Regions from separate parts of the Exiguobacterium sp. Helios genome, predicted to be linked through region 2. Evidence: riboswitches for the same ligand, from Rfam matches in the RefSeq annotation. Region 2 holds a riboswitch; each other region holds the start of a gene.
The links. A riboswitch is a leader RNA that binds a small molecule or an ion and turns the genes downstream of it on or off. The one in region 2 is predicted to bind S-adenosylmethionine.

Region 1: linked by a shared signal. The riboswitch ahead of metK (methionine adenosyltransferase) and the one ahead of msrA (peptide-methionine (S)-S-oxide reductase MsrA) in region 2 are both predicted to bind S-adenosylmethionine.
Region 3: linked by a shared signal. The riboswitch ahead of HNY42_RS15275 (alpha/beta hydrolase) and the one ahead of msrA (peptide-methionine (S)-S-oxide reductase MsrA) in region 2 are both predicted to bind S-adenosylmethionine.
Region 4: linked by a shared signal. The riboswitch ahead of HNY42_RS00845 (LLM class flavin-dependent oxidoreductase) and the one ahead of msrA (peptide-methionine (S)-S-oxide reductase MsrA) in region 2 are both predicted to bind S-adenosylmethionine.

Annotation. Positions count from the first base shown of each region.
Region 1 is NZ_CP053557.1:2,532,543-2,536,755, forward strand. Features, by position in the region: gene HNY42_RS13160 (alpha/beta fold hydrolase) at 1-159, opposite strand, end outside; gene HNY42_RS13165 (GNAT family N-acetyltransferase) at 243-728, opposite strand; gene metK (methionine adenosyltransferase) at 866-2,074, opposite strand; SAM riboswitch class I at 2,202-2,328, opposite strand; gene pckA (phosphoenolpyruvate carboxykinase (ATP)) at 2,561-4,129, shown strand; gene HNY42_RS13180 (EAL and HDOD domain-containing protein) at 4,187-4,213, opposite strand, start outside.
Region 2 is NZ_CP053557.1:665,611-669,823, reverse strand. Features, by position in the region: gene HNY42_RS03535 (putative quinol monooxygenase) at 1-244, opposite strand, end outside; gene HNY42_RS03530 (M20 metallopeptidase family protein) at 322-1,494, shown strand; SAM riboswitch class I at 1,566-1,669, shown strand; gene msrA (peptide-methionine (S)-S-oxide reductase MsrA) at 1,774-2,304, shown strand; gene HNY42_RS03520 (DMT family transporter) at 2,404-2,883, opposite strand; gene HNY42_RS03515 (DMT family transporter) at 2,900-3,328, opposite strand; gene HNY42_RS03510 (NAD(P)H-dependent flavin oxidoreductase) at 3,456-4,213, opposite strand, start outside.
Region 3 is NZ_CP053557.1:2,965,188-2,969,400, forward strand. Features, by position in the region: gene HNY42_RS15260 (MetQ/NlpA family ABC transporter substrate-binding protein) at 1-45, opposite strand, end outside; gene HNY42_RS15265 (methionine ABC transporter permease) at 79-729, opposite strand; gene HNY42_RS15270 (methionine ABC transporter ATP-binding protein) at 719-1,750, opposite strand; SAM riboswitch class I at 1,837-1,940, opposite strand; SAM riboswitch class I at 2,190-2,293, shown strand; gene HNY42_RS15275 (alpha/beta hydrolase) at 2,356-3,114, shown strand; gene HNY42_RS15280 (thymidine kinase) at 3,182-3,802, opposite strand; gene HNY42_RS15285 (DedA family protein) at 3,980-4,213, shown strand, end outside.
Region 4 is NZ_CP053557.1:157,235-161,447, reverse strand. Features, by position in the region: gene HNY42_RS00855 (DUF2325 domain-containing protein) at 1-1,090, shown strand, start outside; gene HNY42_RS00850 (DUF975 family protein) at 1,161-1,799, shown strand; SAM riboswitch class I at 1,919-2,024, shown strand; gene HNY42_RS00845 (LLM class flavin-dependent oxidoreductase) at 2,098-3,156, shown strand; gene HNY42_RS00840 (ATP-grasp domain-containing protein) at 3,153-4,100, shown strand; gene HNY42_RS00835 (SRPBCC family protein) at 4,203-4,213, shown strand, end outside.

The sequences.
Region 1 (4,213 bases), 1.2 Mb from region 2:
TAATAACTGTTGATGTTCTTCAAACGATACACGACGGGGTGCGTCGACCAAGAGGACCTCATATTCGTGCTCTAAGACACGAATCAGTGCTTCACTTGGCCGGGCACGTAATTGGAGTGGATATACAAGAACGATCACTCCGGTTGGTTGTTCTACCACAAACTCACCTCTTCATTCGATATCTGTTTAGTATGCAACAAATCCGACTTCAGCCAAACCGCCTTAAGTCGGATTCCGTTTCTTTAATATATACGTTGTAGTCGCGTCACAGGTTCCACCTGTCCGAAGACTTCCTCTGTCGTCTCGCTGATTTCCTTAAATCCGTATGAAGTCAAAAAGTGACGGGCTTTATAGTTTCGGGATTCAACATACACTTCAATCGGAGACGCCCCTTGCAATTCCAGTTCGCGGATCAGCCGGCGTCCGATTCCGTTTTGCTGGTATTTCGGCAAGACATACAGCCGGACGATTTCCCACGTTCCATCCACATCGATGGCGTGGATAAAACCGACGATTTCCCCGTCGATCAGTCCGACATTGAAGTATTCTCCACGTGCTTCTTCCGCTGTCCGGATTGCTCGGACCACTTCTTCCTGCGGGTACGCTTCTTGTACGAAATGGGCTTTCGAACGCTCTGAATAGATTTCCTCATATGTGTCCATCCAGGACGTGAGCGCAATATCATGAATGCGTGCTGCATCAGCCGGAACTGCTTCGCGTATCTCCATACCGAAATCCCCCTTTTCCTTTTACAGGCTCATGTTCTTTTACCCTTTTCTAGAAATTTCAGTCGTTTCCCTGCAAAGTTCCGGAGAAACAAAAAAAGTTCAGAAACACCCTTAAAAGGGAGTTTCTGAACTCAGGATTATGCGAAACGTTTTGCCTGCTCTTCAAGAGTAGCGGCTTTATCTGTTTGCTCCCATGGTAATTCGATGTCTGTACGACCGAAGTGACCATAAGCTGCTGTCTGACGATAAATCGGACGGCGGAGATCAAGCATCTTGATGATCCCTGCAGGACGGAGATCAAAGTTTTCTGCGATTAATTCAACTAGTTGCGCTTCAGGAAGTTTTCCTGTACCGAACGTATCGACTGCGATTGAAACCGGGTGCGCCACACCGATTGCGTAAGCAAGTTGAACTTCTGCTTTGTCCGCAAGACCAGATGCAACCAGGTTTTTCGCGACATAACGTGCTGCGTAAGCAGCTGAACGGTCGACTTTCGTTGGATCTTTACCAGAGAACGCTCCACCGCCGTGACGTGCATATCCGCCATACGTATCAACGATGATTTTACGACCTGTCAACCCTGCATCTCCTTGTGGTCCGCCGATGACGAAACGACCAGTCGGGTTGATGAAGAATTTTGTGTCTGCATCGATGTACTCTGCCGGGATGACCGGTGCGATGACATGTTCTTTCAGATCAGCTTGAATTTGCTCAAGCGTCACTTCTTCTGCATGTTGTGTCGAGATGACGATTGTATCGACGCGAACAGGTTCATTGTTCTCGTTGTATTCAACCGTAACTTGCGTTTTACCATCCGGACGGAGGTAATCGAGTTGCCCCGTTTTGCGGACCTCTGCCAAACGACGAGCCAGTTTGTGTGAAAGCGAGATTGGAAGTGGCATGAGTTCCGGTGTTTCTTTCGTTGCATAACCGAACATCAGACCTTGGTCTCCTGCTCCGATCGCATCGATTTCTTCATCGGACATGTTTCCTTCGCGTGCTTCAAGCGCTTGGTCCACACCGAGAGCGATGTCTGCTGACTGCTCATCGATTGATGTCAATACAGCACAAGTGTCTGCATCGAAACCGTATTTAGCGCGTGTATAGCCGATTTCACGAATAGTTTCACGAACGACTTTCGGGATATCCACGTAAGTTGATGTCGTGATTTCTCCAGCTACTAATACGAGTCCTGTCGTGACAGAAGTTTCTGCCGCAACACGTGCGTTTGGATCGGCTGCAAGAATTGCATCCAAAATTGAATCCGAAATCTGGTCACAGATTTTATCCGGGTGACCTTCAGTTACTGATTCCGACGTAAATAGTCGGCGATTAAGGTTTGTCATGTTTGACCCTCCCAAAAAAGAATTTGACGGTGTACTCATTTCCCCTAGTTGAGTGGGACGGTAAAATGAAAAAAACCTTTCCATGTCCAAAAATGGTCAGGGAAAGGTTGTGCGTTCTTCCTTTACCCTCTTATCGTTCGAAGTGTTTACTTCGCTTCAGGAGAGCACCTTTTCCTACATTAATGATGAAATTAATATAAGACGGTTGCCGGGTTTCTTCGGGCCTTGTTCCCTCCACCTGCTCAGAATAAGAGTATCCGTTACGAATTACATGATATAAACTTGTGCTCACTCTGTCAAGCAACGTTTTAATTTCTAGTCGAAAAATTTCGGAAGAGATGTTAAACTGTTAATGCTGAAAGCGTTTCCAGATAAATAGAAATCAGCGCAGGAAAATGATTGCCCTATCATTAGTATGTCATATATAATAAATGTGCCACACTAATAGTAGAGCTAAAACCAACGTAGGGGAAAGGTGGGGTCAGGATGCCGATGACGGTCCTGAATATCGAAGAGCTACTCAAGAAGGAGCATGTGTTCAAACAACTGTCCGTTGCTGAACTAGTCGAACATGCGATTCGCAACAAAGAAGGAGTTCTTGCAGAAAATGGTGCTTTGTCTGTAGAAACGGGGAAATTTACAGGTCGTTCACCGAAAGACAAGTTCATCGTCCGTGATCAATCGTGTGAGATGCATATCGATTGGGGTCATGTCAATCAACCAATGGAATCGGACAAATTCGAGCAACTGTTACAAAAAGTTCTTCGTTATATGAACGAAGCAGATCAACTTTACTACACAGAAGCTGCTGCTGGTGCCGATACGCATTTCACCCTTCCAGTGCGCGTCGTAACCGAATATGCTTGGCATAATTTGTTTGCGAAACAGCTATTCTTACGCGAATATCCTACGGTTGCGGCCTTTGAACCATTTACGGTCGTCTACGCACCACATTTTAAAGCGGATCCGGCGGTCGACGGGACAAACTCGGAGACATTCATCGCGATGTCTTTCGAACACCGTATTGTCTTGATCGGTGGTACAGAGTACGCCGGAGAAATTAAAAAATCAATTTTCTCGGTCATGAACTATCTCTTACCACAACAAGAAGTGTTGTCGATGCACTGTTCCGCTAACGTTGGACACGAAGGGGATGTCGCGTTATTCTTCGGACTATCCGGGACTGGTAAGACCACACTGTCTGCAGATGAGAGCCGTCAATTGATCGGCGACGATGAACACGGTTGGTCCCATGACGGTGTCTTCAACATCGAAGGTGGCTGCTATGCGAAAACGGTCAACTTGTCACGCGAAAAAGAACCACAAATCTTTGACGCCATCCGCTTCGGAACCGTTCTTGAAAACGTCGTCCTCGACGACACCCGGATTCCGGATTATGATGATACCTCACTGACGGAAAATACGCGTGCGGCTTACCCGATCACAGCAATCGAGAATATCGCCATCCCGTCACGCGCCGGTCATCCGAAAACGATTGTCTTCCTGACAGCAGATGCTTACGGTGTACTGCCTCCGATCAGTAAACTGACAAAAGAACAAGCGATGTATCACTTCTTGTCAGGTTATACATCTAAACTTGCCGGCACAGAGCGTGGTGTCACGGAACCGGAAGCAACGTTTTCGACCTGCTTCGGTTCCCCGTTCCTGCCGTTGATTCCAGAAAAATATGCGACGATGCTCGGGGAACTGATTGATCGCCACGGCGTCACCGTTTATCTCGTCAACACCGGTTGGACCGGTGGGGCTTATGGTACCGGCAGCCGGATGAAACTTTCGTATACACGGACGATGGTCAATGCAGCCGTCAACGGCCTGCTCGCAGACATCCCGACAGAAGAACATCCGATTTTCGGTCTGCATATGCCGATTGAAGTACCCGGTGTTCCGACTGATTTACTCAATCCGGTCAAGGTATGGGCGGATTCATCTGTTTACGAACAACAAGCGACTGCACTCGCGCAAAAGTTCACGCAGAACTTTGCACGTTTCGAAAGTGCGACGGATGCCATCAAAGCAGCCGGTCCCCGCGTTTAAAAATGATTGATGATACCAAAAAGGTTGAGCTCCTTAACGGATGCTCAACCTTTTATGTTAGACGATTGAATCTGTCTTATCTTG
Region 2 (4,213 bases):
ACTCAATTTGTTCGCGGTATGCTTTATAGTGGTCCGATGCAATATGAGCCTCAAGTGCTGCTTCGTCTTGGTAGACTTCATAGAGCATGAACTGATGTTCATTTTCAATCGATTGATGTAACGTATAACGTAGGCAGCCCGGCTCGTTTTGCGCTGCTTTGTAGACTGTACTTAGAATCGGAAAGACTTGATCAGCTAATCCTGCTTTGACTGTAAGAACGGCATTGACAATGATTTCACCCATATGTTGATTCCTCCTCTAATTGATTACTTCTATCTGTACCCGTTTTTACTCAAGACATACCGAAAAGGATGATTTCGATGCAAGAAAATTTATTCACCTACTTAACTGAGTATGAATCAGAGATGATTCGTTTACGCCGTGACTTTCACCGCCATCCGGAATTATCGTTCCAGGAAGTCCGGACGCCTGCTAAAATTTCTGCGTTTTATGATGCACTCGGTATTCCTTACCGTGCGAACGTCGGTGGCAGCGGAATCGTCGCGACACTGACCGGCACCCGTCCCGGAAAAACAATTGCGGTCCGGGCCGATTTTGATGCGTTACCGCTCCAGGAAGAAACGGAATTATCGTTCCGCTCAATCCGTCCCGGTGTCATGCATGCTTGCGGACACGACGGACACACGGCGATTGTCCTTGGACTCGCCGCTGCTTTTCAAGCCATCCGGGATGAATTAACAGGTACTGTCGTCTTTATCCACCAACACGGTGAAGAAGTATTTCCGGGTGGTGCGATTCAAATGATTGAGGACGGCTGTCTCGACGGTGTCGATGCGATTTTCGGCACACACCTCGAAAATGATCTTCCGGTCGGAACGATCGGTTATCACAGCGGGCATACATTATGTGCGATCGATGAATTTGAAATCGTTGTTCATGGTCAAGGCGGTCATGCCCAAGCGCCACACCGGACGCAGGACGCACTTGTCGCCGGTGCACAGCTTGTCTGTAATCTTCAGCACCTCGTCAGCCGGCGCGTTGATCCGTTTGAGCCGGCCATCGTTGCAATCGGTTCATTTCATGCCGGAACCGCACCGAACATCGTGACCGGCGAAGCCCGGATTGTCGGAGAAATCCGGACGTTCAACGAACAACTCCGGCATCAGTTGCGCCAACAGGTGGATCTCGTCGCACGGACGACCTGCACCGGAATCGGCGCTGATTATTCCATTGATTTCACGACAGGTTACCCGTCCCTTTGGAATCATCCGGATGAAACGAAGCTCGTCCGGGAAGCGGCCGGTTTTTTGCCGGAAGCACAGGTCCGTGAAATGAAACCGATGATGGCAGCCGATGATTTTGCCTATTACCTGGAACAGGTTCCGGGCAGTTATTTCTTTACCGGCTCCGCGAAAACAGATGGACGCACGATTTATCCGCAACACCATCCGAAGTACGAAATCGATGAGCGGGCTTTACTGATCGGGGCGAAAACGTTAGGGGCGACAGTTCTTCGTGCCCTGCAAACATAAGAATTGACTTTCCACTTTTATGAATGGTATTATCATCCCAATGATAACGAACTTACATCAACTTCATATAACACTTATCAAGAGTGGACCGAGAGATCTGGATCGATGACGTCCCAGCAACCTGCGCACAGCAAGGTGCTACGACCAGCAAAGCGAAAGCTTTGGTTGATAAAAAGCGGCGACTCCTTTTGCAACCAAGCAAAGGAGTCGTTTTCGTTTTCTCGCTGTCAGAAATGAGAGCATTACGGCTCAAGAGGCCAGGAGAAAGGGAGAGATGACATGGAAAAAGCAACATTTGCAGGAGGATGTTTCTGGTGCATGGTGACACCATTTGAGGAATTACCGGGGATTCACAGTATCGTGTCCGGTTATACAGGAGGACACGTCGACAATCCGACATATGAGCAGGTCAAAACCGGAACGACCGGACATTCCGAAGTCGTCGAGATTACATTTGACCCGGCACTGTTCTCATACGAACGGTTACTCGAACTGTATTGGCCGCAAACGGATCCGACCGATGCCGGCGGACAATTCCAGGACCGTGGTACACAGTATGCCCCGGCGATTTTTTACCATACGGAAGAACAACGCCTTGCAGCGATTGCGTCACGTGATGCGCTGGCTGCAACAAACCGTTTCAAACAACCGATCGTTACACGGATCGAACCGGCAGCTGCTTTCTATCCGGCGGAAGAATACCATCAGGACTTCCATAAAAAAAATCCGGCCCACTACAAAAAAGACCGGAAAGCCTCCGGCCGTGATGCCTTTATCGACGTCGCCTGGAAAGAAGAAGTATCCGTCTGATTTAAACGAAGCGTCTTTTAAAAGAGATCACCCTTTCACGCACTTTACTGTAAAAGTCGCGTGAAAGCCGTGATCTCTTTTGAGTGGTTGACGATGTTTTTAAGAAATCGCTTTGATTTCATCTGTTTGATTTGACTCGTCCACGACCTGATACCGTTTTAAGACGAAAATGCCGCTCAGCATGACGGCCAGGCCGATGATCTGCCCAAACGATAAATCGACTTTTGGTAAACCAAACCAGCCAAAAACGTCGACACACAACGCAAAACTGAGTTGCGAAATCAGGACGACGGAAATCGCGATGGACGGACCGAGCAGTTGAATACCCCGCATGACACAAAATACGACACCGACACCGACGAAACCGCCAAATAGATAAAGCGGTTCGACCTCCGTAAGCGCTGCGACCTCCCCGCCCCGAAAGAAAACCAAGGCAAGCAACGAACCAATCAGACCGACCAAAAAGACTAACGTCGTCGTCGCCCAGGCACCAAAGACATGACTCATCCGTGCGTTCAAAACAGTTTGTAAACTGATCATCATCCCTGCGACGATGGCACAAAACATGCCTAATCCCATTTCTATCTCCTCCTACTCAGGTAAATGAAAAGATCAGGACGCCGGTCAACATCAAACCGACTCCGATCCACTGCCCTTTGTTACTGCTTTTTTTAATGACTCCGAACCAGCCGTTCAAATCAATTACAAAGGCACACAGAATCTGTGCGACGAGCAACAGCGACATTGCCCATGTCATGCCGAGTAATTGAATTGACGTCAGTTCCGTAACGACGACTAAAACACCGAGCAATCCGCCGCTCGCATAAATAAGCGGTAACGTGCGAAAACCGCCGATTTTACGATCCCGAACAAAGCCGTAAATCAATAAACATCCGATCAGACCAACGAAATGGACGATGGTTACGGATAACCATGGACCAACCGCGTCACCGAGCCGGGCATTAAAGATGCCTTGTAAGGCAATAAACAATCCACTGAATAAGGCAAACACGATTCCTTGCATCTTCATCCTCCTTTTTCTCTAGTTACGAGTAGACCCTATTCTGTCATCTTTTTAAAGGACAAATGTCCTGAAACACAAAAAAAGCCGACCTGATCGGTCAGCTGCGCTTATATTCACGTTACTGGAGTTACTGGAGTGCCCGGTATGTCCGTTCGATTCGTCCGAAAGCATCATCCATCATCCGGTTAAAGAGTTCCGCAACGGTCGGAACATCATCAATCAAACCGGAAACGAGACCGGCATTGACGTATCCTGCTGTTTCGTCGCCTTCGAGTGCCCCTTTGATATGAAACGATTCGTTCGTCTGTTCCTGAAAGGCAGCGAGTGATGTCGGCTGCAACGCATCGACATACGGTCCGTTCAATACCCGCCGGACTTGTCCGACTTCTCGGCCGATGATTCGTGTCCCGAGATCATCCGCCTGCACGAGGTGTCTTTTATAGTGCTCATGGACACGGGATTCCTGTGTCGCAATCAACCGGGTTCCGAGCTGCACGCCTTCTGCTCCGAGCATCCAGGCTGCTGCAAGACCACGTCCGTCGCCGATGCCGCCCGCGGCAAGGACAGGAAGCGTGACATGATCCGTGATTTGCGGAATCAGGGTCATCGTCGTCAACTCGAGCGGTGAATTGATTCCCGCCGCCTCGACGCCTTCCGCTACCAGTATGTCCACTCCGGACTGCTCGGCTTTAATTGCCTGTTTGACGGAAGCAACGACACCAATCGTCCGGATTCCCGCCTCCCGTAACTTCGATAAAAAAGGAGCCGGATTACCGGCTGACAAGGACACGACCGGAATCCGTTCCTCGATTGCTAACTCAATCAACTGTTCGGTATAAGGTGAGACCCGGATGGCGATATTCAAGGCAAACGGACGCGACGTCA
Region 3 (4,213 bases), 740 kb from region 2:
CAATACCGTCGTCAATGCTGCACCAATCGCTAATCCTTTTTTCATCATCCATCTCTCCCTTATCTGTTCTATGTTTTTTTAGTGTCTCCGAATTTTTCGTGCCAACAGGTTGCCTGTTGTCTGTAACCCTTGAACCAAAATGACGAGAATCCCGACCGTGATGATCATGACGGTCGTATCAAACCGTTGATAGCCGTACGTGATCGCCAAGTCACCCAGTCCCCCGCCGCCGATTGCCCCGGCCATTGCCGATGCCCCGATCAAGCCGATTGTCGCAATCGTCAGGTTCAGGACAAGCGAGCTGAGGGCTTCCGGCAAGAGGAAACGGAAAATCGTCTGCAGCGGTGTCGCCCCCATCGCTTCTGCCGCCTCCAAGACACCGGTGTCGACTTCGAGCAATGAACTTTCAATCAGGCGGGCGATGTACGGTGCCGCATAAAAGACGAGCGGAACGATCGCTGCCTGCGTCCCGATCGACGATCCGACAATCAAGCGGGTCAACGGAATGATCGCGACGAGCAAAATAATGAACGGAACGGACCGGAAGATGTTGACAATACTGCTTAAGACATTGAAGAAGGGGATTTGTTCGAGCAATGCTCCTTTTCGTGTCACGACAAGCAGGATGCCGAGCGGTAAACCAATCAATGTCGAAAAGAGTAACGACAGTCCGACCATCGTCATCGTTTGCAAAAAAGCGGTCCAAATATCCGTATAGTTAACCAGCATCTGCGAGCACCTCCTCGACGACGACATCCGATTGATCGATGTAATGCAGTGCCCGTTTGATTTCCGCCGCATCACCGATCAGTTCAACAAGCAGACTGCCAAACGGAATGTTTTGCAGTTCCGTGATGCTGCCGTGCAGGATGTTGAGGTCGACATCAAACCGTTTCGCGACTTGCGATAAAAGCGGTTGTCCGGTCCCTGCCCCGAGGAAGTTGATTTTGTAGATATGGTGCCCGGTATCCCGTTGATCGATGACTTTTTGAACTGACGCCGGAATCTCATCCTGCATGACGGAACGGACGAAGTTTTTTGCCGTCGCCGTCTGGGGGTTCGAAAAGACGTCGAATACGGTACCCGATTCAATCAACTTGCCGGCTTCGATGACGGCGACCCGGTCACAAATTTCACGGATGACACCCATCTCATGGGTAATCAGTAAGATCGTGATGCCGTATTCCTGATTGATTTGTTTCAGCAGGCGTAATATGTGTTGTGTCGTCTGCGGATCAAGCGCCGAGGTTGCTTCGTCACACAACAGGACGGACGGCTGGGTGGCAAGTGCCCGGGCAATCCCGACCCGTTGTTTCTGTCCGCCCGATAACTGATCCGGGTAATGATCGGCCTTATCCGCCAAGTCGACGAAATCCAGCAGTTCATTGACCCGCCGATGGACCTCGTCTTTTTTGACGCCCTTTAAGACAAGGGGTTTTGCGACGTTCGCAAAAACCGTATTCGAATCCAGCAGATTGAAGTGCTGAAAAATCATCCCGATGTGTTGTTTGGCTTCCCGTAACTGTTTCGCCGAGAGCGCCGTCAAATCTTGGCCATCGACCGTCACACTGCCCGATGTCGGCCGTTCAAGCAGGTTGACGCATCGTAATAAGGAACTTTTACCGGCTCCACTGAAACCGATGACACCGAAGATTTCTCCCTTTCGGATTTCGAGATCGACCCCGTTCAGCGCAGCAATCGATTGTTCCTTTGTTTCATAGATTTTTTTTACATTTTTGAATGTAATCACCACTTGTTCCCCCTTTAAAATACAAAAAAGGTCTCTTCTTAAGAAACAAGAAGAGACCTGGATCCGCACAATGGCAGAATCCACTCGACTCATCTCTCAGACAATTGTCTGATGGAATTGGCACAGTGCTCATAATGAGTCTGTTGCCGAGGTTTCGTAGGGCCAGTCCCTCCACCTCTCTGGATAAGTGTTGCGGTATGAAATTCGTATGTGTGTTGTTGCCGGTTGAACTTATGTCGTAAAACTAATTTTTACACTACAGAAAGATCTTTTAAAGGTCAACCATATTTTCAAAAATAAACCATATGACCCATATCGATTTTTTTCCCGGGACAAACTGGATCGTTGTTTGAATTTTGACGCCTGTTCAAGAGAGTTTGACAATTCATTTCCGCCAATGCTATCATCTTCTCAATGATTAATCCGACAATTCCTATACGATATATCAAGAGTGGACGAGAGACCTGGCTCTAGGACTCCACGGCAACCTGCTGTTATGCAAGGTGCTCCGACCAGCAAAGCGGTTGCTTTGGATGATACACACGAGAAACTCGTTTGCGTCCAAAGCCAAACGGGTTTTTATTTTTGAAATGGAGGACGAGATGATGAGTATGGTTTATCCTGTTATACCGGGTGCGGAAGCCTTTTCCTTAGGACGCGGATCCGTCGGCATTTTGCTCTGTCATGGTTTTAACGCAACGCCGCAAAGCGTTCGGGCTGTAGGAGAACAGTTCGCAGAACAAGGTTTCTCCGTCTATGCCCCTCGCCTGCACGGTCATGGGACCGATGTCCTGGAATTCGAAGCGACGACGGCAGATGACTGGAAACAGAGCTTGCGTGACGGCTTCGAACAGTTAGCCAGACGGTGCGAATCGATCTTCATCGTCGGACAATCGATGGGGGCGACACTTGCCCTGTCACTTGCCGCTGAAGGTCTCCCGATTGCAGGAATCATCACGATCAATGCCGCCTTGTCCGTCCCTGCTTACGAAGCCTTATCCTTCACCGATTGTCCGGTCTATCTGCCGGAAAGCACCCCTGATATCAAGCAGACCGCTTTTGAAATCATCTATGATCTTGTCCCCGCAGTTTGTGCTTCAGAACTGTTACGACTCATTGATGACACGCGACTACACTTAGCGACGATTCAAATTCCGACACTTATTTTATATTCTGCTGAGGATCACGTCGTCCCGCCGGCCTGTTCCGATTATTTGTACCGGACGATTGGGGCAACAGATAAACGCAGTTATTGTCTGCTCGACTCGTACCATGTCGCGACGCTTGACCATGATCAAAAGACGATTGTCCGTGAGACCTTACAATTCATCGAACAGTTCAGCCGGTTGACACGAACTGGTTGATAAAAAAAAGTGAACGATTCCCGGCCGTGAGGCCAAAGAATCGTTCACTTTTTCAAATCGTCTATTCTCAATTTTGCTGTTGTTTTTTCCATTCCTGTAACGGTTGCGGTTTGCCCGGAACTTGATGACAATGACGGCAACGCGGTTCATAGGATTCAGACGCCCCGACGAGAATGATTGGATCATTGTAGTTTGCCGGCTTCCCGTCAATCAATCGTTGTGTCCGTGACGCCGGATCTCCACACGACAGACAAATCGCCTGTAATTTCGTCACGAATTCCGCACGTGCCAGTAATTCAGGCATCTTGCCGAATGGCTCGGCCCGAAAATCCTGATCGAGTCCCGCACAAATAACGCGTTTGCCATCCTGAGCCAGTGCTTCGATGACTGCGACAATCTCATCGTCAAAAAATTGAACTTCGTCAATCGCGACGATTTGCGTCTCTTCCGCCACTGCTGCATAGACATCACGGCTCGTCGCCATCGGAATCGCAATGACCGAGTTGCCGATATGCGACACGACATGCTCTTCATGATACCGGTCATCGATTGCCGGCTTGAACACTTGAACCGGTAACTTTCCATACTGTGCCCGTCTGACACGACGGATCAGTTCTTCTGACTTACCGGAAAACATACTTCCGCAAATCACTTCAATCCAACCATATTGATTGATCACATGCATCATCGTAAACACCGTCCTCTAAATTAGTCACTTTAACGAGTATAGCCCGAATCTAAATTGAGAAAAAGGATTGACTTCTAAAAATCAAAAACCCTTGCCAAATTCGCCACTTTCTTCATCTTCTCATTTCAACTGGTATGTATTTCCTGTACACTGAAAGAGAAGTTTCTTTGAAGGAAGGTGACTCCGATTCATCACATATTACATGAAGTCCTCCATCAATATGGAGCGTTCGGACTCGCAATTCTTCTGGCCGGTGGAATCGTCGGTCTTCCGGTTCCAGACGAGACGTTACTCGTCATGTCAGGATTCTGGATGCATCATGGTGATTTGCCGCTCGTCGGAACAATTTTTGCTGCCTATGCCGGCAGTTGTATCGGAATGACAATCAGCTATGTGCTCGGTCTGAAACTT
Region 4 (4,213 bases), 510 kb from region 2:
AGAAGAAGACGTCACATTCGAACAATCTGTCATTCCTCCAGCACAGATCAATCCTGTCATCGAACAACGTTACGCCTATACGTTTGTCCGTGAATTAAAAGATGGTTCTTTACGGGAATGGCCGAACAGTCATATCTCGGAAACAGAAATCCGGCAATGGAATCTCGAACATGGAATGGAAATCCGTGTCCAAGTCGTACATCAGGACTCCCGCCGGACGACACTTGAAGTGATGGCTGTTGTCGCGACTGACCGGATGAAGCCACTGTCGGAACGAATCGTTTTTGAAAAATGTATCGTTAAAAATCACGGTATCATTGAATCGACGGTCGAAGGAGCATTAAAGGATGAGACGGGAAAACCTTTTTACTATGCGACACCACTTGAAGACATGCGCTTCTTCCATCTGAAAGAAGGACAGCTCGTCGATCTCGTCATGTGGAAAGGTCGTCCTGAAACACTGACGATTGCCTGGAAATATGCGTTCCAATATCAAGAGCCGACAGTACAACTGTTAGAGACGTCAAACGATCCAACAGCACCAGGGCCTTCGTCAGTTGAACCGACTCACGAATCAGCCGTCAAAAAGTCGGGATGCTATCTGAAGCAAATGAAACGAAAATCGAAAGTAAAACAGGAACAGAAAACGCGCCGGATTCGTGAAAAGAAATCCCGACCGTTGACACCACTCGTCACGACGTCCGTACCGGGGCAGCCCATCGACTTCCTCGATAAGGAACCACTTGATTTTGCACCATTTGAAAGCATGCGGCTGGTCATCGTCGGCAATGAACAGCAAGCACCGGTCTATCGGACATTTTTCGAAAAAACAGGTATCGAGTTGATCCATCTGTCGGGTGATGCCCAATCAGCGAAGAAGATTGCCAGTCTCGCGAAAAAGACCGATGCGATTGTCGTCATCACGAGCCGTGTATCCCATGCGGCTTCAGCACACGTCATCGCGCAGGCGAAGAAACATGATATTCCGTTTGCGATGGAGCGGCTCGACGGACGACGTTCGTTGTATACGGCATGCCAGCGCCAACTTGAAAAAGCACGCTTAAATCAGTTAAAAACAGGAAAATCCTGAAAAAAGGTGAAACTCCTCTCTTCATGAGCCGTAAATAGAGATAGAACTTATTTTGAGGAGGATCATATTCATGTCATCACAATTAAAAAAATCAGCAAAGGAAGCATTAAGCGGTCGTTGGGGCTTTACGGTCTTGATGTTTTTATTATTCGCAATTCTGCAAGTCATTCCGGAACTACTGTCGTCTGATTATGACGAACCTTTCCAGACGATTGACTTCCTCGGATTGATTGCAACGATCTTATTACTCCCACTTGGTGCAGGATGGGTCTGGTTCTCACTTTCTATCGCACGGGGAGAACAAACAAAAATCAGTGATTTATTTGAGCCCTATAAATATTTCATAAAAGTTGTCCTGCTTTCAATCGTCCAATTTGTATTCTTGTTCCTATGGGCATTGTTATTGGTTGTACCGGCCATTATCAAATCATTTTCGTATATGTTAACTTACTACATTTTGCGGGATGAACCTTCGATTGGTGTATTGGAAGCAATCACCCGGTCACGTCAAATGATGGATGGACACAAAATGGAAGCTTTCCTGTTGATTCTATCGTTCATCGGCTGGTTTTTCCTTGGATTGATTACGATCGGAATCGGATTCTTGTGGATTATTCCTTACGTCAGCGTCACGCTTGCAAAATTCTATGATCGGATCCGCGGCGAAGAAGCACCCGTCGAACAATCGACGTTTGTTGCCCCATATTAAGACGAGGAGGATGAGAGCTTAGCTCTCGTCCTTTTTTTGAATATCTTTTTAATTCCGATTGGAAAACAAGGTTTAATGATTGCTTTACTCTGCTAAAAAGTGTACGATAATTCCAATAATTCTTATCAAGAGAAGTCGAGGGAATGGCCCGAAGACACTTCAGCAACCCCGCTAGCAGCGGAAGGTGCTACTTCCTAAAGGAATCTTTTCCTTTACAGATAAGAGCAGACATGATTAATCCGTCGCTCTTTTCGATTTTCGAGAAGAGCGACTTTTTTTTACAAGGGGGATATGACGGATGGAGTATGGATTTTGGTTACCGATTTTTGGCGGATGGTTACGGAATGTCGAGGACGAACAGATGCCGGCGACATTCGATTATGCGAAACAGGTCGCACAAACGGCTGAACAAATCGGGTTTTCAACGACCTTGATTGCGGAATTGAACTTAAATGACATCAAAGGACTTGAAGCACCAAGTCTTGAAGCCTGGACGACGGCAGCGGCGATTGCCGCGACGACGGAACGACTGGAAATCATGACAGCGGTCCGTCCGGGGTTCCATAATCCGGCGACGACCGCGAAGATGGCAGCAAACATCGATCAACTTAGCCACGGGCGCTTTACGTTAAACGTCGTCTCTGCCTGGTGGGAAGAAGAAGCGCGGCAATACAACGGGATCTTCACAGCTCACGACGAACGCTACGCGCGGACGGAAGAGTTTGTCACGATCATGAAAGGATTATGGGCAGATGCTTCGCCGTACAGCTTCGACGGGAACTACTATACGCTCGAGAAGACGCAACTGCATCCGAAGCCGGTTCAACGACCGGGCATCAAGTTGTACGCAGGCGGGGAAAGTGAAGCCGGCAAACAAACCATCGTCAATCATTGTGACGCTTATGTCATGCACGGCGGAACAGTGGAAGAAGTGTCCGTTAAGATTGAGGATATGAAGGCGCGCCGACAAGCGACAGGGCAACCGCCGCTTGAAAGTTTTGGATTGGCTGCTTATATCATCTGCCGCGATACGGAAGAAGAGGCTATTCAAGAATGGCAACGAATTACGGACGTCAAGGAAGACAGTGCCGGATACGCCGGGTACGACGACTTCGTCAGCAAATCACAACTCGAACAGCAGGTAAAACGGAACGATTATTCGGTCTCGAACCGCGGACTCCGTCCTGATTTGATTGGAACACCGGAACAGATTGCCGAACGGATTCTTGCGTTTGAGCAGGTGGGTGTCTCCTTATTATTACTTCAATTTTCACCACAACTGGAAGAAATGGAACGCTTCGCGCGCGACGTCATGCCGCTTGTCGAAGAAAAACGAAAGGTAGGTCAAACCAAATGACAAAAATTCATATCTTACACGAAAACCAGGAATGGACGGACCATTTAATTAAACGACTCGAGGAACTGGAGTTGCCGTATGAACAGTGGCATCTCGATGAAGGACAGGTCCCGCTTGATGAAGTCCCGCCAGAAGGCGTCTTCTACAGCCGGATGAGTGCGTCGTCGCATACGCGCGGGCACCGCTACGCCCCGGAACTGACGGAAGGGGTACTCGCGTGGCTAGAGGAACACGACCGGACTGTCTTTAACGGAACACGTGCCTTGCGTCTTGAAGTGAGTAAAATCAATCAGTATACGGCCCTTCGAAAAGCCGGTATCCGGGTTCCGAAAACGACAGCTGCCGTCGGGCGTGATCAAATCGTCGAAGCGGCGAAAAACATCGGCGTGTCCTCGTTTATCACGAAACACAACCGTGCCGGAAAAGGACTTGGTGTCCAGTTGTTCCATTCGATCGAAGCACTTGAGACATATCTTGATGGACCAACGTTTGATGAACCGGTCGACGGGATCACGCTGATTCAAGAATATATCCAGGCACCGGAACCGTACATCACGCGCTGTGAGTTCGTCGGCGGGAAGTTTGTTTATGCTGTCCAGGTCGACACATCAGAAGGATTTGAACTGTGCCCGGCAGATGCCTGTGTCATTGACGACTTGTTCTGCCCGGTCGGGGAAGATGCCCCACAAACACCGATGAAGTTTAAAGTCGTCGACGGATTTAATGATCCGATCATTCAAAAGTATGAAGCCTTCCTGCAAGCGAACCAGATCGCGGTCGCCGGCATCGAGTTCATCAAGGATGCGGATGGAACAATCTATACGTATGACGTCAATACGAATACGAATTACAATTCAGACGCGGAAGCAGCTGCCGGTAAGTTCGGCATGCTCGAACTGGCGAAGTTCCTCGGTGCGGCCCTTGAACGTCAGACTGTAAAATAATCATCACGGACCGATTAAAATAAGCCAAATACCCTGCATGTGTGTAGTCTGAAGTTAGAACTGCACACATCAGGGTATTTTTCAGTAAAAGGAGGTGTTGGGATGGTAACGTG